DNA from 3 places in the Streptomyces sp. NPDC046915 genome. Region 2 is predicted to be linked to each of the others. Evidence: riboswitches for the same ligand, from Rfam matches in the RefSeq annotation. Region 2 holds a riboswitch; each other region holds the start of a gene.
The links. Region 2 has a riboswitch for cobalamin ahead of ABZ915_RS01305 (CbtB-domain containing protein). Riboswitches for the same ligand answer to the same signal wherever they lie in the genome.

Region 1 (7,170 bases), on a different contig from region 2:
CCGGCGACGCGCCCGGCCCGCTCGGGGTCGGCCACGTACACCGGTACATCGTCGGGGCCCTGCTCCTTGAAGGAGAACGGCACGGTGACGATCCGACCGTCGAACTCCGGGATCGCGACCTGCATCGCCGCGTCCATGGGGGAGAGGGCGGCGTCGGACTCGGCCCAGGCGGCGTGCGACGAGGTGAGGCACAGGCCCTGGAGCACGGGGATGTTCAGGTCGGCGAGCGCCCCGATGTCCCAGGACTCCTCGTCGCCGCCGGCCGACGCCTGCGAGGCGTGCGTGCCGCCCGCGGCGAGCACGGTGGCCACCAGGGCGTCCGCCCGGCCGAGGATCTCGTACAGCCCGGCGTCGGCACCGCGCAGCGAACCGCAGTAGACGGGCAGCGCGTTGGCGCCCCGCGCCTCGATCGCGTCGCACAGGGTGTCCACGAAGGCGGTGTTGCCGCTCAGTTCGTGGGCGCGGTAGAAGAGCACGCCGACGGTCGGGCGGCCGTCCTGGAACGTATGCGAGCCGTGCACGCCGTACTCCGGCATCTGCCGTGGCTCGACGAACCCCTCACCGGTCAGCAGCACGGTGTCGGACAGGAACCGGGCGAGCTCGGTCAGGTTCTCCGGGCCGCCCTCCACGAGGTACTTGAGCGCCTCGGCCACGACACCGGCGGGCACGGACGACTCGGCCATCAACTCGGCGTCGGGCACGGCCTCGCCGCCGAGCAGCACGGTCGGCACGCCCGAGGCCTTCAGGGCGGCGAGCCCGTCCTCCCAGGCGCGCTTGCCGCCGAGCAGCCGTACGACGGCGATGTCGGCGCCCGCGAGGAGCGACGGCAGCTCGGCCGCCACGTCCACCCGGGTCGGGTTGCCGATCCGGTAGGACCCGCCGGAGGCCCGCGCCGCCAGCAGATCGGTGTCGGCGGTCGACAACAACAACACTGTGCTCATGCGGGTGCTCCCGGTGGAATGAAGGGCAGTCCTTGCGGCGCGCCCGACTCGATGAGCCGCCAGAGCGCGTCCGTGTCCGCGTGCTGTTCGATCAGGTCGCCGAGCCGGTCGAGCTGCTCCTCGCGCAGCGCGGCGAAGGAGGTGTCGTCGGCGGGCACGAAGCGGCGGCCCGCGGCGGCGGCCACCTCGCGCAGGAAGGCCCGCCGGAAGCCGTCCGACTCCAGTGAGCCGTGCCAGTGCGTGCCCCAGGTCTGGCCGACCCGGCAGCCGTCCAGGAAGGGAACCCCTCCTGTCACGTCGGCGACCCCGTGATGGATCTCGTACCCCTCGACCCGCTCGCCGAGGGCCTCGCCCACCGGCCGGGTGAGGGTCTTCTCGCGGGCGAACCGCACCCGCACGGGGAGGACTCCGAGGCCTGGTACGTGGCCGCGCCGGCTCTCGACCTCGTCCTCGATGTGCTCGCCGAGGATCTGGAACCCGCCGCAGATGCCGAGCACGGGCCGCCGGTCGGCGGCCCTGCGGACGAGGGCCTCGGCCAGCCCCCGCTCCCGCAGCCACTGAAGTGCCCGGACCGTCCCCCGGGTCCCCGGGATCACCACGAGGTCGGCGTCGGCCAGTTCCTCGGGCCGGTCCACGAACCGCACGACGACGCCCGGTTCGGCCGCCAGCGCGTCCACGTCCGTGAAGTTGGACATCAGCGGGATCGCGCACACGGCGACCCGCAGCACGTCCTCGCCGACGGGCGGGGCGGTGTTCGACTCGCGGACCGTTCCGCGCAGCGAGACCCGCAGCCCGTCCTCCTCGTCGATGCCGAGCCCGTGCCGGAAGGGCAGCACGCCGTACGTCCGCCGCCCGGTGAGGCCGTGCAGCATGTCGAGGCCGGGTTCCAGCAGGGAGACGTCGCCGCGGAACTTGTTGACGAGGAACCCGGCGACGAGTTCCTGGTCCTCGGGGGAGAGCAGGGCGACGGTCCCGAAGAAGGAGGCGAAGACGCCCCCGCGGTCGATGTCGCCGACGACGAGCACGGGCAGCCGCGCGTTCCTCGCGATCCCCATGTTCACGATGTCGGTCCGCCGCAGATTGATCTCGGCGGGCGAGCCGGCCCCCTCACAGATCACCGCGTCATACGTGCCCCGCAACTCCTCCAGGCACTCCAGCACGGTCCCCAGCAATCGCTGTTGCCGCCCGCCGTGGTACCCGCGCGCGCTCAGCTCGCCCACGGGCTTGCCCAGCAGCACCACTTGACTGCTCTGTTCCCCGCCGGGCTTGAGCAGCACGGGATTCATCAGCGCGGTCGGCTCGACGCGGCACGCCTGCGCCTGCATGGCCTGCGCCCGCCCGATCTCCGCGCCCTGGCGCGTCACGAACGAGTTGAGGGACATGTTCTGCGCCTTGAAGGGCGCGACCTTGACCCCCTGCCGCACCAGCCAGCGGCAGATGCCGGCCGTGACGACGCTCTTGCCCGCGTCGGAGGTGGTGCCGGCGACGAGGAGACCCCCGCTCATTTCCCACGTCCCTTCACGACGATGCGCGCGGCGACGCCGACGCCGAGCGCGAGCAGGCCGACGCGCTTCGAGAGCCGTACGGCGCGTTCGATGTCGGGTACGGCGACGGCTCGTCCCTCCTGGTTCAGCACCGGTCGGTGTTCCACCCGCCCGCCGTACGACAGCGTCCCGCCCAGCCGCACGCCGAGCGCGCCCGCGAACGACGCCTCCACGGGACCGGCGTTGGGGCTCGGATGCCTGTCCGCGTCGGCGCGCCAGGCCCGTACGGCACCGCGGGGGTCGTCCCCGGCCGCGGCGGCCAGTACGGCGGTCAGCCGTGCCCCCGGCCAGCCCGCGAGGTCGTCGAGCCGGGCCGAGGCCCACCCGTACCGCCGGTACCTGGGCGACTTGTGCCCGACCATGGCGTCGAGGGTGTTGACGGCCCGGAAGCCCAGCAGCCCGGGAACCCCGCCCACGGCTCCCCACACCAGGGCGCCCACCACCGCGTCGGAGGTGTTCTCGGCGACGGACTCCACGACGGCACGGGCGATCCCGTCGGCGTCGAGCGTCTGCGGGTCCCTGCCGCACAGGTGCGGCAGCCGCGCCCGGGCAGCCTCGACGTCCCCGGCCTGAAGGGCACGCCCGATGCCACGGGCCTCGCGCGCGAGGGAGGTTCCGCCCACGACGGCCCAGGTGGCGGCGGCGGTCAGCGCGACGGAGGCGGCACGGGAGGGACGTACGGCCGCGGCGGCGACGGCTCCCAGCCCGACGGCACCGCCCACGCACACCGCGGTGTGCAGCGCGCCCCACCCCCGGTGGTCCCGCCACAGCACCCGCTCCACGGCACCGGCGGCCCGCCCGAACGTGGCCACCGGATGCCCGCGTCGCGGATCACCGAGCAGCTGGTCGCCGAGGAGGCCGGCGGCGGCGCCGTACGCGAAGACGCGATCGGCACGCATCGGCTCAGCCGGCCGTGGGGTCGGGCTGCGACCTGGTGCTGAACCTCGAACGGCAGGCGAGCATGGCGATATGTCCTCACTCAGGGTGTCCGCGCCCTGGTTCGACGAGACCGGCGGTGGGAGTTCCTGGCTCCCGGGGCTACCTACCCCGGTGACAGTGGCGGGACCGCGCCGGATTCACACCGGCTTCCTCCCTTGCCGCCGTACATGGCCCCGGAAGTCCACCACGGCCCCGGAAGGGCCGTCAACTTGCTGTTGACCTGCATCGGGAGAGTGTGCTGAGGCCCACATCGAGGTCCGGGCGACGGCGGGGCGGCATACGAAAAGGCTCCTCCCCGAAGCCTTCGAAATCTTCGAAGTCGTCGGGGAGGAGCCTGTGAGGCCTCGGTCAGGCCTTGTTCATGATCAGGTAGATCCCGTAGGCCACCGCTGCCGCGCATCCCGCGAAGCACACGTACGCGCCGGCGACGGCCAGCGCCGCCGAGTCGCCCTGCGCGACGGCGCGTTCGCGTCGCGACAGGCCCTGGACGCCCAGGGTGAAGAGGGCCACCAGGCCGACGGTGACCGCGAGACTGACGCCGAAGACGGAGCCGAGGGCTGCCCAGTCGATCTTCATAACAGAGCTGCTTTCTTGGTGCCCGGGTGCCCGGGATCAGACGGCGGCGGCCGGCGGGGTCGCCGGGTCGGCGGCGACGGGTGCCGCGGGGGACGGGATCGTGGCCGACAGGTCCTCGGCCACCACACCCACCGGGGGCGGGGTGACGACGGCGATCGCGGTGGTGACCACGCCGGCCGGCTCCTCGGTCTCGTTGACGTTGGTCGCGTCGACCACCTCGCGGCGGGAGAGCTTCCAGATCGCGGCGCTGGAGGCCACGAGGAAGACCGCCACCAGCGCGGTGCCCCAGTCGCCGAGGTCCGTGACCGTCTCGGCGAGCGCGCCGACCAGCGCGGCGGCCGGGAGGGTCAGCGCCCAGGCGACGAACATGCGGGTCGCCGTGGACCAGCGGACCACGCCGCCCTTGCGCCCCAGACCCGCGCCCATCACGGAGCCGGAGACGACGTGGGTGGTGGAGAGGGAGAAGCCGAGGTGGGAGGAGGCGAGGATGGCGGTCGCGGCGCTCGTCTGGGCCGCGAAGCCCTGCCGCGGCTCCAGTTCGGTCAGGCCCTTGCCCATGGTGCGGATGATGCGCCAGCCGCCGATGTAGGTGCCGAGTGCGATGGCCATGCCCGCGGAGAGGATCACCCAGGTGGGAGGGTTGGAGCCGGGGGCGATGGAACCGCCGGCGATCAGCGCGAGGGTGATGATGCCCATCGTCTTCTGCGCGTCGTTGGTGCCGTGGGCGAGGGAGACCAGACCGGCCGAGGCGATCTGGCCGGCGCGGTAGCCCCTGCGGGTGGCCTCGCCCTCGGCGTCCTTGCCGATGCCGTAGGAGAACCGGGTGGCGAGCATCGCCGCGATGCCGGCGACGACCGGTGCGGCGACCGCCGGGAGCAGCACCTTGGTGACGAGCACGTCACCGTGGACGGCACCGAAGCCCGCGGAGGCGACGGTGGCGCCGATCAGGCCGCCCATGAGGGCGTGCGAGGAACTGGAGGGCAGCCCCACCAGCCAGGTCAGCAGGTTCCAGAGGATCGCGCCGACCAGGGCGGCGAATATGACCTCGGGACGTATGCCGTTCTCGTCGACGAGACCCTTGGAGATCGTGTTGGCGACCTCCACGGACAGGAAGGCACCCACAAGGTTGAGCACGGCGGACATGGCCACCGCGACCTTGGGCTTGAGCGCGCCGGTCGAGATGGTGGTGGCCATCGCGTTGGCGGTGTCGTGGAAACCGTTCGTGAAATCGAACGCGAGTGCGGTTACGACCACAATCGCGAGGATCAGCGAGAAGCTTTCCATTTACCCAGGCATTCTTTCGAGCGTCATTGGCTGGTTGACCGTAGGCAACCTGAGTGAACGGAAGGTGAACTGAGACAGGCATCGTGATGTCGGAATCCCTGGCCGTCCTCAGTCGTCCTCAGTCGTCCTCAGTCGTCCTCGGTCACCCTCAGTCGTCCGTGGCGAACGACTTCAGCCCCGCCGGCGAGCCGTTGAAGAGGTTCTGGTCGCCCGGCAGGCTGCCGCTGTTGTCGTACTGCCAGAAGGTCCAGGAGGACCACCCGGCCGGCAGGGCGCCCGGGTCCCCGGAATGGCGGGCGAGCCACAGGGCGTGGTCGGCGAAGGCGCGGCTGCGGCCGGTGCAGTCGTTCCACCAGTGGGTGGTGGTGTAGATCACCGGGCGGCGGCCGGTCTCCCGTTTCATCTCGTCGCTGAAGTCCTGGATCCAGTCGACCATCCTCGCCTTGCTCAGGCCGTAGCACTTGTGCCCGTTGTCGTACGGGTCGTACTCGATGTCCAGTGCGGGCGGCAGGGTCCAGCCGTCGGCGGTCCAGGAGCCGCCGTGGTGCACGAAGTACGCGGCCTGGGCGGCACCCGGCGACTCGTCCGGCAGTGCGAAGTGGTACGCCCCCCGGATCAGGCCGGCCTCGCGCGAGCCGCTGTACTGCCGGCTGAAATAGGGGTTGCGGTAGTCGGTGGACTCGGTGGCCTTGATGTAGACGAACCGGGCGCCCTTGGCCTTCGCTTCCGCCCAGTCGATGTTCTTCTGGTGGGACGAGACGTCGTGGCCCCTGGGCAGGCCCGCCGCCGTGGCCCGGGTGCCGACGAGGGCCGCCGCCCCGACGGCGAGCGCCGCCGTGGTCGTCACGAGCAGGCGGGCGCGGAGACGGGACAGATCCATGATTCCCCCCGGAATGGCGACGTGCACGACAAAACGTGCAGAGAGTATTGGAAGATCATGTGATGAACGATGATCTCCGGCCAAGCATGGATAGAGGGGTATTTATGGTGCTATGCACCCTTTCGGAGGGCTCGATTCCGGCCTAGACTGCGCCGCCGTGACACCGCGTCAGCCGCCCCCTGGCAGGATCACGGCCATGGCTGAAGAGAGCAGGGGCGTGCGTGAGCAGGAGTCACGGGCCTGGGAGGCGCTGGTCGCGACGGCCCGCCGGACCGTGGCCGACGGACTCGTCGTCGGCACCTCCGGCAACGTGTCGGTGCGCGTCGGCGACACCGTGCTGGTCACGCCGTCGGGCATCCCGTACGACCGGCTGACGCGGCACGACGTGACCGGCGTCGACCTCACCGGACGGCAGGTGCTCGGCACCCTGGTGCCGACCAGCGAACTGCCCATGCACCTGGCCGTGTACCGCACCACCGACGCCGCCGTCGGCGCCGTCGTCCATACGCACGCCGTGCACGCCACGGCCGTCTCGACCCTCGTCACCGAACTCCCGACGGTCCACTACATGACCAGCGCGCTCGGCGGCCCCGTCCGCGTCGCCCCCTACGCGACCTACGGCACCGAGGAGTTGGCCGAGAACATGCTCCGCGCCCTCGCCGACCGCTCCGGCTGCCTCCTCCAGAACCACGGCACGATCACCTACGGCACCACCCTCGACCAGGCCTACGACCGCACCGCCCAGCTGGAATGGATGTGCCGCCTGTGGCTGACGGCGTCCTCGGTGCCCGGTCTGACACCGTCCCTGCTGACCCCGGAGCAGCTGGCCGAGGTGGGGGAGAAGCTGCGGGGGTACGGCCGGCGGAGGTGAGGGCGGCCGGGGATCGAAAGGGGATTGAAAAGGGCCTCCCGCTGGAACCCGCAAGGACATGTCACCCCGACACCCGCTCCCGCTGGCCGGTCGGTCGGCCCACCGGGACACTGGACCCGTGCGCACCGTCACAGC
Region 2 (7,170 bases):
GCGCTGTGTCACCCGGACCGCGAGCGGTGGCCACGTGTTCCAACACGGCGCCGAGAGGAAAGGGCTGAACAATTTCATCATTATCGAGCCGTCCCGTCAGCAGCGAGCCCGACATGGCCGTCCTGGCACGGCGGACGGACGGGAGGATCGAGGGCGGCGGCGGAATCCATGTGCCGGGTCTTGACGGGCTCCGCGGTGTGGCCGCACTGTACGTGGTCCTTTTTCACTGCTGGCTGCTGGCCTTTCCAGGGTTTCCCAAGAACTCGGGCCCGTCCTGGCTGGGCTGGCTGATGTACGGGCGTCTCGCCGTCGTCTTCTTTCTCGTGCTGTCCGGTTTCTCGCTGGCCATTTCCCCCGCGCGCCACGGCTGGCGGCAGGGAGGTATTGCGCGGTTCCTGCGGCGCCGCGCCTGGCGCATCCTTCCCCCGTACTGGGCCGCACTCGCATTGAGCGTGGTGATCGGTTACTTCGTCGTACCCGCCTCCCATCATGGGCCGCCGAACGTCAGAACCGTTCTCGTGTACGGTCTGGTGGCCCAGGACATGTTCACGGCTCGCACACCGAATGGGGCATTCTGGTCGATCGCCGTGGAGGCGGAGCTGTATCTCGTCTTTCCGCTGCTGCTTCTTGTCCGGCGACGACTGGGTGCGGTACTCCTGATCAGCGGTGTGACCCTACTGGTGGCCTTACGTGGGCTGCTGGCGGAAAACGCATCGCCGATGGAAAGTGACAACTGGCTGGCCCCGAATCTCGCGCCCGTATTCGTCGCCGGTCTGGTCGGCGCGGGAATCATCGTTGCGCGAGAAAAGGTCCGGCGCCTGCCCTGGCATTGGTTCGCCGCTCTGGCCGTCATGCCGGTGATATCGCTCATCGCCGTCCGGGGATCGACCTGGACGATACATCATTACTTCTGGGTTGATCTCGCCATCGCACCCGCCATGACGATGTTCCTGGTGGCGGTCGCCACCGGGCGTCCGGCCTCTGTGATGCGGCTCCTGGCCACCCGGCCCATGCGCAGCCTCGGCAATTTCTCCTACAGCCTTTACCTCATTCATCTTCCGATCGTCATGGTCGTCGTGCGGAAAGTCGCCCCGGAGTACGTGTCGGCCGGACTGCCCACGTTCTGTGTCACCGTGGTCCTGGGGCTGCCCGCCTCGGTCCTGTCGGCCTGGCTGTTCGCAGAGCTCTTCGAGATGCCCTTCAAGCGAAACCGATCCTGGAAGTCCATGCTCTCGGCGGGACGTTCGCGCTGACCGGCCTGTCCCGCCTGCGGTCGGCCCCGCGGCTCGAGAGGAAGGTCACGCCCGGTGGTGCGGTCTTGGCCGTGTCCGCGTCACGCGGTACGGTCTGTCCGATATCGACGACGGCGAGACGGAAGCCGGTGGGAATCCGGCACGGTCGCGCCACTGTATGCCAGGCGCCCTTCGGGGCGTCCGGCAAGTCAGACCCGTGGCCGTCGTCCACTGCACCACCGAGATGGGACGCGAACTCCCAGAGGAGGTACTGCCATGGCGCAGACCGTCGCCCAGCCGACAGCCACCACTCCCGCCGTTCCCGCCACGCTCCCGCTGAAGGCGATAGCCCCCTGGGCGGTCTTCTTCGGCATCCTGATGCTCGTCCTGCTGTACTTCGTCGGCGCCGAGCAGGGCGCCACCTCCGTGCTCAACGGCACGGACGTCCACGAATGGGTGCACGACGCCCGCCACCTGCTCGGCTTCCCCTGCCACTGACGCGAGGGACGCCGCACGCCCATGAATTCCGCAACGGTAAGGAATCTCCTCGTGCGGGGCATGCTCGCCGGCCTGGCCGCCGGCGTGCTCGCTCTGGTCGCCGCCTACCTCCTCGGTGAGCCGAATGTCGACAAGGCGATCAGCTTCGAGGACGCCCACTCCCACGAGCACGAGATGGAGGTCGTCTCCCGCTCCCTCCAGTCCACGGCGGGGCTCGCCACCGGCGTCCTGGTCTACGGGGTCGCCTTCGGCGGCATCGCCGCGCTCGCGTACTGCTTCGCGCTGGGCCGGGTCGGCCGCTTCGGCCCGCGGGCGACGGCGCTGCTGCTGTCCGGCTGCGCGCTGCTCGCCGTGTACGTCGTGCCCTTCCTGAAGTACCCGGCCAATCCGCCGTCCGTCGGTGAGCCCGACACCATCGGCAAGCGGACCACCCTGTACTTCCTGATGATGCTGCTCAGCGTCCTCCTGGCGATCGCCGCCACCATCCTGGGCAAGCGCCTCGCGCCCGGCCTGGGCACCTGGTGGGCGACGGTGGTCGCGGTGGCCGCGTTCGCCGTCGTGATCGGGCTGGCGTACGCGTTCCTGCCGGCCGTCAACGAGGTGCCGAAGGACTTCCCGGCCACCCTGCTGTGGCGGTTCCGCCTGTCCGCACTGGCCGTCCAGACCGTCCTGTGGGGCGGATTCGGCCTGCTCTTCGGCGAGTTGGCCGAGCGGCAGCTGAATCCCAAGCCCGCGGCAGCCTCGTCCGGGCGGACGGTTCCCGCCTCGAACTGAACGCTCCGGGATACGAGAGGGCCCCTCGGAAACCTCCGAGGGGCCCTCTCGCGTCAAGGGGGACGCGCCCGTAGGGTCTCAGCGCGCCGAGACGGTGTCCGACGTGGCCGGCGGCTGCCCGAGCCGCAGATTCCACCGTCCGGCCCGGCCAGTGAGCTCCGTGGCCGTCAGCGGCGGTACGTCCAGCCGCCAGAAGGCGGATGCGGGCAGGCCCAGTACATGAACGACCGCGGCTCGAACGACTTCCGGCTCGACCACGGCGAGCGTACGGCCGTCCGTGTCCCGCACGGCGTCCAGCCAGCGCCCGACCCGCTCGCACACGTCCCGCACCGACTCGCCGCCGTGTGCCGCCCAGCCGGGGTCGGCGAGCCAGTGGCCCACAGCCTCCGGCTCGGCGGCCGCCACCTCGTCAAGGGTGCGGCCTCGCCAGCGGCCCACGTCCAGACCCCGCAACTCCGGCGTCTGGACGACGTCGAGACCGAGTGCCACCGCCGTCTCCCGGCAGCGCGTGCTCGGGGACGTGGCCACCCGGGCCGGCGAGGGCAACGACCCGGCCGCCGAGCGGGCGCGGGCCGCCCCACCGTCGTCCACCGAGTCGCCGTCGTAGAAGCGGGCCTGACGCAGCGACGGGCTCGTCGCGGCCGAGACGAAGGTGACACGGCTGGTCACGTGGCTGCTCCTCCTGCGGTCGGCATGGGACGCGGATCGCCTGCCTCGGTCGCGAACATAACAGGGAGGTGCCCTATCGCGCGCCGGCGGGTGTGACGAGGAGGCCACCGACGATGGTGCGGGTGGGGTTCAGGTCGCGCAGGGCGTCGGCGGGGCAGTGGGCGGGGTCCTGGTCCCAGATGGTGAGGTCGGCGAAGCGGCCGGGGGCGAGGGTGCCGCGCAGGTTCCCCTCGCCCGTCAGCCGGGCGGCGTTGACGGTGTGCAGGGCGAGGGCCTCTTCGTAGGTGATGGCGTGCTCGGGGCCCCGGACACCGATGACCGTCTGCCGGGTGGTCATGCCCCAGACGGAGCGCATGGCCCCGAACTGGCCGACGGGGAAGTCGGATCCGGCGCTGACCTGCGCGCCCAGGTCGACCCAGCCTCGGGCGGGGAAGAGCCGGGCGACGCGCTCCGGGCCCCAGAAGCCCTCTTCCACCTCGGCGGTGTCGTGCAGCAGCGGCTGCTGGATGGTGACGGGGATGCCCAGGGCCACGGCGCGGGCGCGCTGTTCGGGGCCGGCCAGGCCGCCGTGCTCCATCACCAGCGTCCCGGCGGGCAGGCCCGGGTTGCGCTGGAGGACACGTTCGTAGACGTCCAGAAGCATGCGGACCGCGCGGTCGCCGTAGGCGTGCGTACCGACCCGCCAGCCGCGCCGGACCACGGCCTCGACGGCCTCGGCCAGCGCGTCGGGCTCCCAGATCAGCGTTCCGGAGAAGGCGGGGTCACAGGCGTACGGCTCCTCGGTGGCCCCGGCCTCGAGACCGCCGTCGAGGCCGAACTTCACCCCCCACACCCGCAGCCACGGGTCGGCGTCGTAACGCCGGTCCTCCATCGCGTCGAGCAGGTCCTCCACCTGGGCCGCGCTGGTCATTCCGAGGGCCGAGACCAGGACACGGACCCGGGTGCTCAGCGCGCCGGCCTCGCGGGCGGCCAGCAGCGCCGTGTAGTCGTCGAGGGAGACCGCGCAGTCGCGCACGGTGCCGATGCCGGTGGCGGCGTACTGGCTGCCGGCCAGACGCAGTCCGTCGATGCGCTGGGCCAGGTCCGGGGCCGGGAACAGACGCTCCACCAGGCCCAGCGCGTTGTCGATCAGCCTGCCGTCGAGCCTGCCGTCGGCGTCGCGGCCGATGACTCCGCCCGGCGGCACGGGGGTGTCCTCGGTGATGCCCGCCAGGCGCAGCGCGTGGGTGTTGACGACGTCGTTGTGGCCGCCGCGCTTGACCAGGACCGGGTGCCGGTCGGTGGCCTGGTCCAGTTCGGCGGCGGTGGGCAGGCGCCGCTCGGCCAGGTTGAGCTCCTGCCAGTTGGTGGTGGTGCGGATCCACTCGCCCTCGGGGGTGCTCTTGGCCCGTTGCCGGATCAGGTCCAGGAATTCGGGGATGGTGCGGGCCTGGTGGACGGGGACGTCGTGCGCGCCGAGCGCCGCGTAGATCAGATGGGTGTGGGTGTCGTCGAACGCCGGCAGCACCGTGGCGCCGGGCAGGTCCTGGACCCTGGTGCGCGAGCTCACCAAGTCGTCGAGACCGTTCGGGTCGGGCGAGAGGGCCGCGATGCGGTCACCGCGCACGGCCAGCGCCCGCTGCGGGGCCTGGCCGGGCACCAGTGTGTGCACCGCGTCGGCCCGGATCACCAGATCGGCTGCGTGATCAGTCATGGCCTTCTCCACCGCCTGGAAGTCGTCGTCGGCTGACAAGACCTTTGTAGGGACTTTCCGCTGATTGACTTCCATTTCGATGGCAGCATCGCAGGAAGTACGCCAACGATCCGGTCCATCATGCCGATCATGCGTCAAACCCTCGACGAGATGTATCCGCGTCAGTTCAGCTTCGACACCTGATAGTGGGCGATGCGCCACTGGTCGACGACGTGCCTGAGGACCACGCTGAGAGTGACTTCGATCGTCGGCCGGTCGGTGAAGGAGAAGTCGACACCCAGGTAGCCGAGCAGGACGTCCTCGGCCAACTGCCGCGTCTGCAGTACCTCGTAGTCCGCCGTCAGGCCGAGAGGCTGGGAGTCGTAGTAGTCGGCGACTCCCTGGCGGCCGACGGTGTAGGGGTGAAGCCCCTGGAAGACGGCGTCCTCGGTGAAGAGGGAGGCGACCTGCTGCGGTTCGTGTGCGTCGACCGCGGACTTCCAGCCGTCCATGACGCCACGCAGGATCGCTTCCTGCGTGGCGCTGCTGCCCAGCAGGGGCGGGTTCGGGTCGTTGGGGTGCGACTGAAGGGCGGTGACCACCGCGGTCATCCAGGGCCACAGAGGCAGGGTTCCGAGGACCTTCTCGCGTAGGTCCGCCTCGTCGTCGGCGCGCCACACTCCGATGCTGCGGAGCTCGCCCACCGGGCGCCACAGCCGGACCAGCTGACCGGCCGCGGCGAGCTCCCTGGCCCGGGCGGCCTCGTCGGCGCGGCGCCTGCCGACCTCGGCGGAGTCGGTGCCCTCGGGCACGGTCGTGGTGAGCTCGACCAGGAACTCCTTCATGGTCTCTTCCTCTCTGGGATGTGACTGGGGTGCGGGCTGCATCGCTTTCCATGGGGACACGATCCTGCTCGGTGCGCATCCGAACGCCGGACGCGGTCACCCGGCGTCGGCAAGTCGTGTGGGAATATCCGACGGTCAGCAGCGCCACGGCGCCCAGCTCGAGGGCCAAGTGCTGTTCGCCAAGCTCTACGACGACACCCGGCACCTCGAAGCCCTGTGGGAGAACTGCCTGTCGCTGATCGCCGCATGCCGTCCCGACACGGCGGCCGTGAATGCCTCCCTTGGTGAAGTCGACGCCCAAGTCGATCAGTTCGTCCTCCAGCAGCCATCGGGCCTTCGGCCCCAGCCCGACCGCTTCCTCTTCCTCGTTGGTGAACGCGGTGACCCGGTACCCGGCGAAGGGTGACACCCCATGGATCCTGGTCGCCAGCAGTGCGGCCGGTGCGTGGCAGACAATGGCGAGGGGCTTGCCGGAGGCGAGGGCCGCGGTCAGCAACCGGCCGGCGTCCGCGTTGACGCACAGGTCTTCCATGGGGCGGCGGAGCGGATGATCGCCTGCACACGGTCATGAGTCGCGCTGGGATCAGGTGTTCGACGTCAGCAAGCAGGAGTCCGCTGAGCGGGGCCAGCCGGTCGAGCAGGAACAGGGTGCGCAGGTCGTCCAGGACGGCGCGGGTACCCGGGTCGGTGACCCGGGCGCAGGCCGCGGCGAGGGTCGGTGGCCTGGCCCACCGTGTACGTCTCGACCAGGGCAAGGGCTGCGGCGGAGGCGTGGTTCCAGCGCCCCAGTGCATCGCCCGTGCCGCCGCGGACGTCCCGGCGCGCGGTCAGGTGCCAGTGGCGCTCGGCCGCGGCCAGCGCGCGGCGCAGAAAGGTGCGGTCGGTCAGGGACTTCTGGCCGGCCGCCGGCGTCGCCGGTTCCGGGGCGGCTACGTGGCCGAAGATCATCTCGGCTCCGGCCTTGCACCAGACGGCCAGGTTGTCGCCCTCGGCAGTGATGGCTCCGTCGGCGTTGGCGGTGAACTCGGCCAGGCCGTTCACCGGAAACAGCGCGCGGGCGCCGCAACGTTCGCGGCTCTCGATCGTGATGTCGCGGGCCTGCCAGGTGATCCAGCGTTCGGTGACGGTCCCGTGCAGGAACGTCATGGCGTACGCGGTGGCGGTGCAGGCGAGCAGCCGGGCGAGATGGCTGCGGTGCGCGGCCGGCGGGACGCGCTCTCCGGCCACCGGCCCCGAGATGTGTCGCAGATACACGTAACGCACCGCGATCGCCGGCGCCGCGCGGCTGCCTACCAGGGTGCTCGCACTCATGCACAACTTGCCGACCGTCACCCGGCGGATGGCGTGCAGGAACCGTTTGCGCGGGCTGCCCACGCCGCTGGGTGCTCGCCCTGGAGGAGTGCGGTTCGAGGCAGGCGTACGTGCCCGGTCGCCGACCAGCACCCGGGCCGCGACCACCGCGCTCTTCGGCCCGCCCGCG
Region 3 (7,170 bases), on a different contig from region 2:
GTCACCAGCCAGCGGTCGTCCTCGACCGGCACGACGACCCCGCCCCGGCCGGGCGCCCGGCGCGGGTCCGCCTGGACGTTGACGACCGGGTAGCGCAGGGCCGCGGTGGCACCGGGGGCCCGGTAGACGCGGCTGGCGTAGGCGACGCCCGCGTCCACCACGCGCTCCACGACCGGGGCGAGGCCCATCGCCGCCAGCCACTTGTCGGCCTGGGAGGCCCGCCCGCTCGCGTCGATCACCAGGTCCGCGTACAGGACGGTCTCCCCGGCCCCCGGCCCGCCGGGTACGCGTACGCCCGTCACACGGGACCGGTCGCCGGCCAGCCCCCGCACCCTCGTCCCGTCGAGCAGGGTGACCCGGCTCCGGGCCAGGACGTCCGCTCGGATCACCGCGTCCAGCAGGTCCCGGCTGCACACGATCATGTGGTGCCGTGAGTCGGTGAACCGCCGGAACCACTGCCCCGACGGCGCCTTGCTGACCAGGTCGGTCATCACGTCGATCAGCCCGGCGCCCCTGCCGGCCAGCTCCCCGCCGATCCCCGGCAGCAGCTCCTCCAGCGCGGCCACTCCCCCGGACCACAGCAGATGGGCGTGGCGGGCCTGGGGCAGGCCCTTGCGCGGCTCGGGCCCCTCGGGCAGCCGGTCGCTCTCGATCACCGTGACCTCGTTGAACCGGGTGGAGAGCACGGAGGCGGCGAGCATCCCGGTCGTACTGCCCCCGATCACGATCGCGGTGCGACGGCGAGCGGTCGTTCTCTCAGGCATATGGGGTGAGACCTTCCGTGGCCGCCGGCTGCCGGCGGATCGTGTCGATGGCCGACGAGTGCACGCGCAGCGTCTGCGCGACCGACTCCAGCTCGCTTTCCGGGGACATCGCATCGGCGGGCATGCGGCCCTCAGGCATGCGGCCCTCAGGCATGCGAAGTGAGACCTTCCGTAGCCGCCAGCTGCCCGCGGATCGTGTCGATGGCCGACGAGTGCACACGCAGCGCCTGCCCGATCGACTCCAGCTCGCTGTCCGGAACATCGGAGGGACGCTCGTAGCCGTCGTGCGCGGGGCCCGGGTCCACGCCCTCCCCCTCCCCCGCGGAACGCACCGCGTCGACGGCGGCCAGGATGTCCACCGCGCCCGCGATGCCGCGCGCCGCGGAGTCGGGGTGACCGGCCGCCAGGGCCGCGCGGCGGGCCCGCTCGCGGCGGGCTCCGCTCAGGTGCGGGGCGAGTTTGAGCAGGGCGTCGTTGATGGCGGCCCGGCGCAGTTCGAGCTGGAGTTCGGCGCCGCTGACCCGGCCGGTCGCCGGGGCGGACGGGGCGGTGACCGTCAGCACGGCCTGCCACAGCGGTTCCAGGCGGCGGTGGGTGCGCCACATCCGCCGGCGTTCCTCGGCGAGCGGCCCGGTCTGCCCGGCGATGAAGCCGACCCCGACCAGGATCGCCTCGGCGATGGCGAACGGCGGCGCGACGTACGTCGACAGCCAGTCCCAGTTCCGGCCGCTCCAGCGGGCGCCGATCGCGGCCACCTTGGCGACGTCGAAGATGAGCCCGAGGGCGTAGGCGACCTGGAGGAACACCACGGCGCGGCGCAGCCAGGTGTCGCGGACCTCCCGGAACCAGGCCCACAGCATGCTCGCGGCGGCCACGGCGGACATCATGTGGGCGACGAGGTAGAGCATGGCGAACTCACGCGTCCACGGCGTCGTCGCGTAGTAGGTGTCCAGGTCGCGCAGCCGCTCGACGTGGTGGTCGCCGAGGAAGAAGGTCACCCACAGGCCGGCGATGATCAGGGAGTACGTGATCCAGATCGTGCGGGTGCGCCGGCGCCGGGCCGGGGAGGGCGGCTCGCGCCAGGTGACGATCAGCCACAGGCAGGCGCCGCAGTAGACGCTGAGCAGCGAGTAGACCCAGAGGCCGGCGAAGTTCGGCACGCCGGTCAGCTCGTTGATGCGGTGCAGGTTGCCCGGCGGCAGGGAGGCGAAGGTGATGGCGCCGATGCCGAGCAGCAGGGCCGTCGCCCGCAGGATCGGGTCCTGCCACGCCCTCCTGAGCAGTGGCAGTTTGATCACGAAGGCCACGGCGAGCAGCACGGCGGGCACGGCGTAGGCGAGGAACGAGCCCGCTATGTCCCAGCGCATCACAGGCCGCCGGCGTTGCCCAGCGAGGACGACAGGCGGTCGGTCAGGGTGTCCTGGGTCGTCCGGCCGGGCGCGGCCGACGGGCCGACGACCTTGGCGAACTTGGCCGCCAGGCGCAGTCCGCACTCCTCGGCCTCCCACTCGGCCTCGGCGGTCGCGGCGGCCGGGGACCGCGTGGCCATGGCGGCCACCCGCTCCCAGGGGATGTCCTCCTCGGCCTGGGACAGCAGCCGGCGCGCGGCGGTGGGCAGGCCGGCCGGGTAGTGCACGTCGAGGGTCTGGTAGTAGATGTGGCCGATCTCGTGCCCGGCGATCACGAACTTGTGCGCGCCGGGCGCGCGGTCCTCGACCACGACGATGTACTCGTCGTCCTTGGCGAAGGTGACCCCGGAGACGTCCAGTTCCGGCGGGAAGGCGACGAACTTGAGCCGGACGGGACGGTCCAGCTGCGGGCTGAGCGTGTCGCACACGGCGTGCAGGAACGCCTCGGGCTCGGTCGGCGGGGTCAGGGTGCGGGCGGTGTCGCGGACGAGCTGGGCGAGGAAGCGCTTCGGCGATCTTTTCCGGCTCACTGACCGTCCTTCGTGATGTCCGCGCTCGCGTACGTGTCCTCGGAGGTGATGATCATCTCCGCCAGGTCGGCGAGCGTGGCGAGCTGACGGGGATTCATCCGCGGGGCGCGCATGGCCAGTCGTACCAGTCCGCTCTCGCGCAGCCGCAGCAGCGGGTCGGCCTGCGCCTCCAGGCTCTGGAGCACCGGCTGGAGCGCCTCGTACAGGGCCTCCGGCTCGTCCGCGGTGAAGTATCCGGCCGGGAGGCCGAAGAACCTGCGCAGCCGGTCGGTGTGTTCCAGGCTCGGCATGCCGCTCTTGCGCCACTCGCTCAGCCACTGCCGGCTGGTGCCCGCGATCCTGGCCAGTTCGTCCAGCGCGTAGCGCTTGCCGTCCGGCCGGCGCCGGGTCTCGCGGATGAAGTCGAGCCGCTGCCGCACCCGTTCGGCCAGCCCGGTCTCGGGTGCGGTGCCGCCCCCGAGCAACCGGGCGACCACCTCGGCGGGGATGCCGGTGCGGTACGAGAGGTCGGTCACGTCCAGGACCTCGGGCAGCCGGCCCGGCCGTTCGGTCAGCTCCCCGAGCCGTTCGAGCAGGCCGGCGAGCGGGGCGTGGGCGTCACTCACCGAGGTCCCCCCTGGGCATGTCGTCGGTTCCGTGGCTGAGTTGACGCGAGGCTACCGGGTCGCCCGCCGGTCGAGAAGTGATGTCAATGACAGCTGCTGAATTAGGCAGCAATCGTTGACAGTTGAGGTCCGGTCGGGACAGGATCATGACGCCACCCGGCCCCGGCCCCGGGTGCCGCCTATGGGGGAGCGGCATCGGGGGTCGGGACACCCTGGGCATCCCTGGGCATCCCGGGACACCCCGGGGCAGCCCTGGTCGTCAGCGGGTGAGCGTCCGCACCAACTCCACGGTCCCCCCGAGGAGTTCGACCTCCCTGGCACTCATCGTCGGATTGGCCGCGCGCCGCCGCCATGCCTCGGTCAGTCCCGTCTCCGTCAGGTCGGACGGGACGGCGGCCTGGGCGAGGATCACCGCGGACATGCCCCAGTCGAGGCCGGGCGGACCGTCCTCGGTGTTGCTCCAGTCGATGCCCCGGGGACCGTCCGGGGTGAGGATCACGTTGTCGGGGTGCAGGTCCAGATGGAGGACGCGGGCACCGGGGCCGGCGGAGTCCCGGGCGGGAACGGCGTGCAGCAGCCGCAGCAGCCGGGCGAGTTCGGCGCCCGCCTCGGCCGGGCCCAGCGAGCCGTCCAGGAGGGCGGCGAGCATCGTCGGCCCGGACAGCCGCTCCATCACCAGGTCGGTGCGCGAGCCGGACGGCCGCACCCGGGGCACCGGGTAACCGTGTTCGCGCACGTACGTCATCACCGCCCCTTCGGCGGCGGCGTCCCCCCGCCCCTCCCGGTCGCGGCGCAGCACCCACGCCTCGTCGATCTCGTACACGTCGGCTGTCCGGCCGGAACCCAGCAGTCTCCCCGTCGACGGCATGGCGCGACCCTGACCACCTCGCCTGTGCCCCTGGCGCGCAGCCGCCTCCCAGCCGCTGTCTACCGCCGGGTAGAGTGTCCGGGCGTCATCACACCCGTACGGGGCGAAGCCGGTGCAATTCCGGCGCTGACCCGCAACCGTGAGCCGTTTCAACGACGGTGAGCCGGACCGCCACGCACGGGAAGTTGACCGGCTCACGTGCGCGGCGGCCCGCCGTGCGCGGCACCGTCGAGGTCTACGGGGCCGAGCCGCGCGGGGTGTCCCCGTGCTGCCCGTGCTCCCCCGCAGGGAGAGGCAGAAGCCGCCAATGAACGTCCGCCGCAGTGCCGCGGTACTCGCCGCCATCGGCGTCATAGCCGCAGCCGCGCCCGCCATGGCCGCGTCGCCGTCGCCCTCCCCGTCGAAGGCGCTCCCGTCCGGGCTGTACGGCAGCGCGGACCCGAAGTACGACGGCGTGTGGCGGCAGTCCCTCGCGCTGCTCGCCCAGCGCACGGTCGGTGTCCGGCCCGCCGCCGAGGCCGTCGACTGGCTGGTCGGGCAGCAGTGCGCCAACGGCGGCTTCGCGGCCTACCGCCCGGACCCCGGCAAGACGTGCGAGGCGACCGGCGCCCAGGCCGACACCAACAGCACGGCCGCCGCCGTACAGGCCCTGCACGCGCTCGGCGAGCACGACGGCGAGGTCCACAAGGCCGTCGTCTGGCTGAAGATGATGCAGAACAAGGACGGCGGCTGGAGTTACACGCCGGGCTCGCCCAGCGACACCAACTCCACCTCCGTCGTCATCGGCGCGCTCGCGGCGGCCGGGGAGCAGCCGCTCCAGCTCCGTACCGAGGGCAGGACCCCGGCCGAACTGCTCGCCAAGTGGTCCATCCCCTGCGACGAGGACGGCGGCGGCGCCCTCGCCTACCAGCCGGACAAGAAGGGCGAACTGGCGGCCAACGCCGACGCGACGGCCGCCGGGGTGCTGGGCGCGCTCGGCAAGGGCTTCGTGACGACGGCCGGGAAGGCGGTGGAGGAGGGCAACGCCTGCGCCGACTCGGGCAAGCCGCTCACCCCGCGGGAGATCGCCCGCAACGGCGCCGCATATCTGGCGGACGAGATGCACGACACCGCCCACCTCACCTCGGCGCTCCCCGGCGCCAAGGACCAGCCCGACTACGGCAACACCGCGGACGCGGTCGTCGCGCTGGCCGCCCAGGGCCGGATGAGGCAGGCGCGGGAGCCGTACGCCTGGCTGGTGACGAACTCCGCGCGGTGGGCGAAGCAGAGCGGCCCCGCCGCCTACGCCCAGCTGATCCTCGCCGCGCACGCGATGGGCGCCGACCCGCACGACTCCGGCGGCACGGACCTCGTGAAGGCGCTCGACGCGACCGGACCGGCGCCGCAGACGGCTCGGGCGACCGGCGCTGAGACCGAGCGGGCCGAGCACGACTCGGGGACGAAGGCGACGAAGGTGTGGTGGATCGTCGGCACCGGCCTCGTCGCGGGCATCGGCATCGGCTTCCTGCTCAGCGGCCGCCGCAGGAAGCAGCAGCCGTGACCGTCGTCCGCCGTGCCGGGGCGGTACTCCTGGCCGCGTTCCTGTGCGTGGTGTCGGCCGGGCAGGCCCAGGCCACCGGCTACCGCTACTGGTCCTTCTGGGAGCGCACCGGCGGCCACTGGACGTACGCCACGCAGGGCCCGTCGACCGCGCGTCCCGCCGACGGCGACGTCCAGGGCTTCCGCTTCGCGGTGAGCGAGGACTCCGCCAGTGCGACGCGGCCGCGCGGCACCGCGGACTTCGACGCGATCTGCGCCAAGACGCCCGCGCGGGACGGCAAGAAGCGCATCGCCCTGGTCCTCGACTTCGGCACGGCCGCCGACGCCCCCTCCGACGAGACCCCGCCCGGCCGCCGGACGGTCTGCGCGGCGGTCCCGGCCGACGGGACGACGGCGGACGCGCTGGCCGCCGTGGCCGGACCGCTCCGCTACGACACCAACGCGCTGCTGTGTGCGATCGACGGGTATCCGCGGAAGGGGTGCGGGGAGCAGGTGGCGGCCGGGAAACAGGCCGAGAAGCCGGGCGAGGAGCCAGACGGGAATCCGGCCGGGAGCAAGCCGTCGCACGGCTCCTCGCACGGCCCGTCGGTGGGCCTGCCGGTGGGAGTGGGTGTGGTCGTGCTGCTGGGCGCGGCGGCGATATGGCGGGCTCGGCGCCGTGGCCGCGCGTAGCGTCACCGCCCTGCACCCCGGTGCCTGGTGGCTGTGGTCCATAGGCCTGGGCACCGCGGCCACCCGCACCACCAACCCCCTCCTCCTCGCCCTCCTCGTCACGGCTTCCGCGTACGTGGTGGCCACCCACCGCGGCGCCGCCCCCTGGGCCCGTTCCTACGGCGCCTTCGCCAAGCTCGCCCTCGCCGTCCTCCTCATCCGCCTCACCTTCGCGGTGGTGCTCGGCTCCCCCGTCCCCGGCACGCACGTGCTCGTCACCCTCCCCGAAGTCCCGCTCCCCCACTGGGCGCAGGGCATCCGACTGGGCGGCGAAGTCACCGCCGAGGGAGTGCTGTTCGCGGTGTACGACGGCCTGAAGCTGGCCACGCTGCTGATCTGCGTCGGCGCGGCGAACGCCCTCGCCAACCCGGCCCGGCTGCTCAAGTCCCTGCCCGGCGCGCTCTACGAGACGGGTGTGGCCGTGGTCGTCGCCCTCACCTTCGCGCCGAACCTGATCGCCGACGTCCAGCGGCTGCGCGCCGCCCGCCGGCTGCGCGGCCGCCCGGACCGGGGCGTACGGGGCCTGCTCCAGGTCGGACTCCCGGTGCTGGAGGGCGCGCTGGAGCGGTCCGTCGCGCTCGCCGCCGCGATGGACGCCCGCGGTTACGGCCGTACCGCCGACGTCCCCGCCCGGATCCGCCGTACGACCGCCGCCCTCACCCTGGGCGGCCTGCTCGGCGTGTGCGCGGGCACGTACGGCCTGCTCACCGCCGAAGGCGGCACGTACGGGCTGCCGGTCCTGCT

Region 1: it holds a riboswitch for cobalamin, as region 2 does, so the genes downstream of both, ABZ915_RS42275 (cobalamin biosynthesis protein) here and ABZ915_RS01305 (CbtB-domain containing protein) in region 2, are expected to answer to the same signal.
Region 3: it holds a riboswitch for cobalamin, as region 2 does, so the genes downstream of both, ABZ915_RS32140 (prenyltransferase/squalene oxidase repeat-containing protein) here and ABZ915_RS01305 (CbtB-domain containing protein) in region 2, are expected to answer to the same signal.

The regions. Positions count from the first base shown of each region.
Region 1 is NZ_JBEYXB010000027.1:58,573-65,742, reverse strand. It holds gene cobN (cobaltochelatase subunit CobN) at 1-941, opposite strand, end outside; gene ABZ915_RS42280 (cobyric acid synthase) at 938-2,446, opposite strand; gene ABZ915_RS42275 (cobalamin biosynthesis protein) at 2,443-3,384, opposite strand; cobalamin riboswitch at 3,485-3,625, opposite strand; gene ABZ915_RS42270 (hypothetical protein) at 3,773-4,000, opposite strand; gene ABZ915_RS42265 (inorganic phosphate transporter) at 4,037-5,284, opposite strand; gene ABZ915_RS42260 (lysozyme) at 5,433-6,164, opposite strand; gene ABZ915_RS42255 (class II aldolase/adducin family protein) at 6,361-7,035, shown strand; gene ABZ915_RS42250 (alpha/beta fold hydrolase) at 7,154-7,170, shown strand, end outside.
Region 2 is NZ_JBEYXB010000001.1:300,206-307,375, reverse strand. It holds gene ABZ915_RS01310 (acyltransferase) at 114-1,253, shown strand; cobalamin riboswitch at 1,328-1,472, shown strand; gene ABZ915_RS01305 (CbtB-domain containing protein) at 1,509-1,730, shown strand; gene ABZ915_RS01300 (CbtA family protein) at 1,752-2,504, shown strand; gene ABZ915_RS01295 (histidine phosphatase family protein) at 2,583-3,173, opposite strand; gene ABZ915_RS01290 (amidohydrolase) at 3,247-4,866, opposite strand; gene ABZ915_RS01285 (SgcJ/EcaC family oxidoreductase) at 5,028-5,357, opposite strand; partial or broken gene ABZ915_RS01280 (muconolactone Delta-isomerase family protein) at 5,412-5,690, opposite strand; partial or broken gene ABZ915_RS01275 (TetR/AcrR family transcriptional regulator) at 5,842-5,937, shown strand; gene ABZ915_RS01270 (hypothetical protein) at 6,288-7,170, opposite strand, start outside.
Region 3 is NZ_JBEYXB010000014.1:171,692-178,861, forward strand. It holds gene ABZ915_RS32110 (FAD-dependent monooxygenase) at 1-764, opposite strand, end outside; gene ABZ915_RS32115 (hypothetical protein) at 757-918, opposite strand; gene ABZ915_RS32120 (MAB_1171c family putative transporter) at 911-2,131, opposite strand; gene ABZ915_RS32125 (hypothetical protein) at 2,131-2,703, opposite strand; gene ABZ915_RS32130 (XRE family transcriptional regulator) at 2,700-3,308, opposite strand; gene ABZ915_RS32135 (phosphotransferase) at 3,568-4,176, opposite strand; cobalamin riboswitch at 4,234-4,370, shown strand; gene ABZ915_RS32140 (prenyltransferase/squalene oxidase repeat-containing protein) at 4,484-5,716, shown strand; gene ABZ915_RS32145 (SCO2322 family protein) at 5,713-6,387, shown strand; gene ABZ915_RS32150 (energy-coupling factor transporter transmembrane component T) at 6,374-7,170, shown strand, end outside.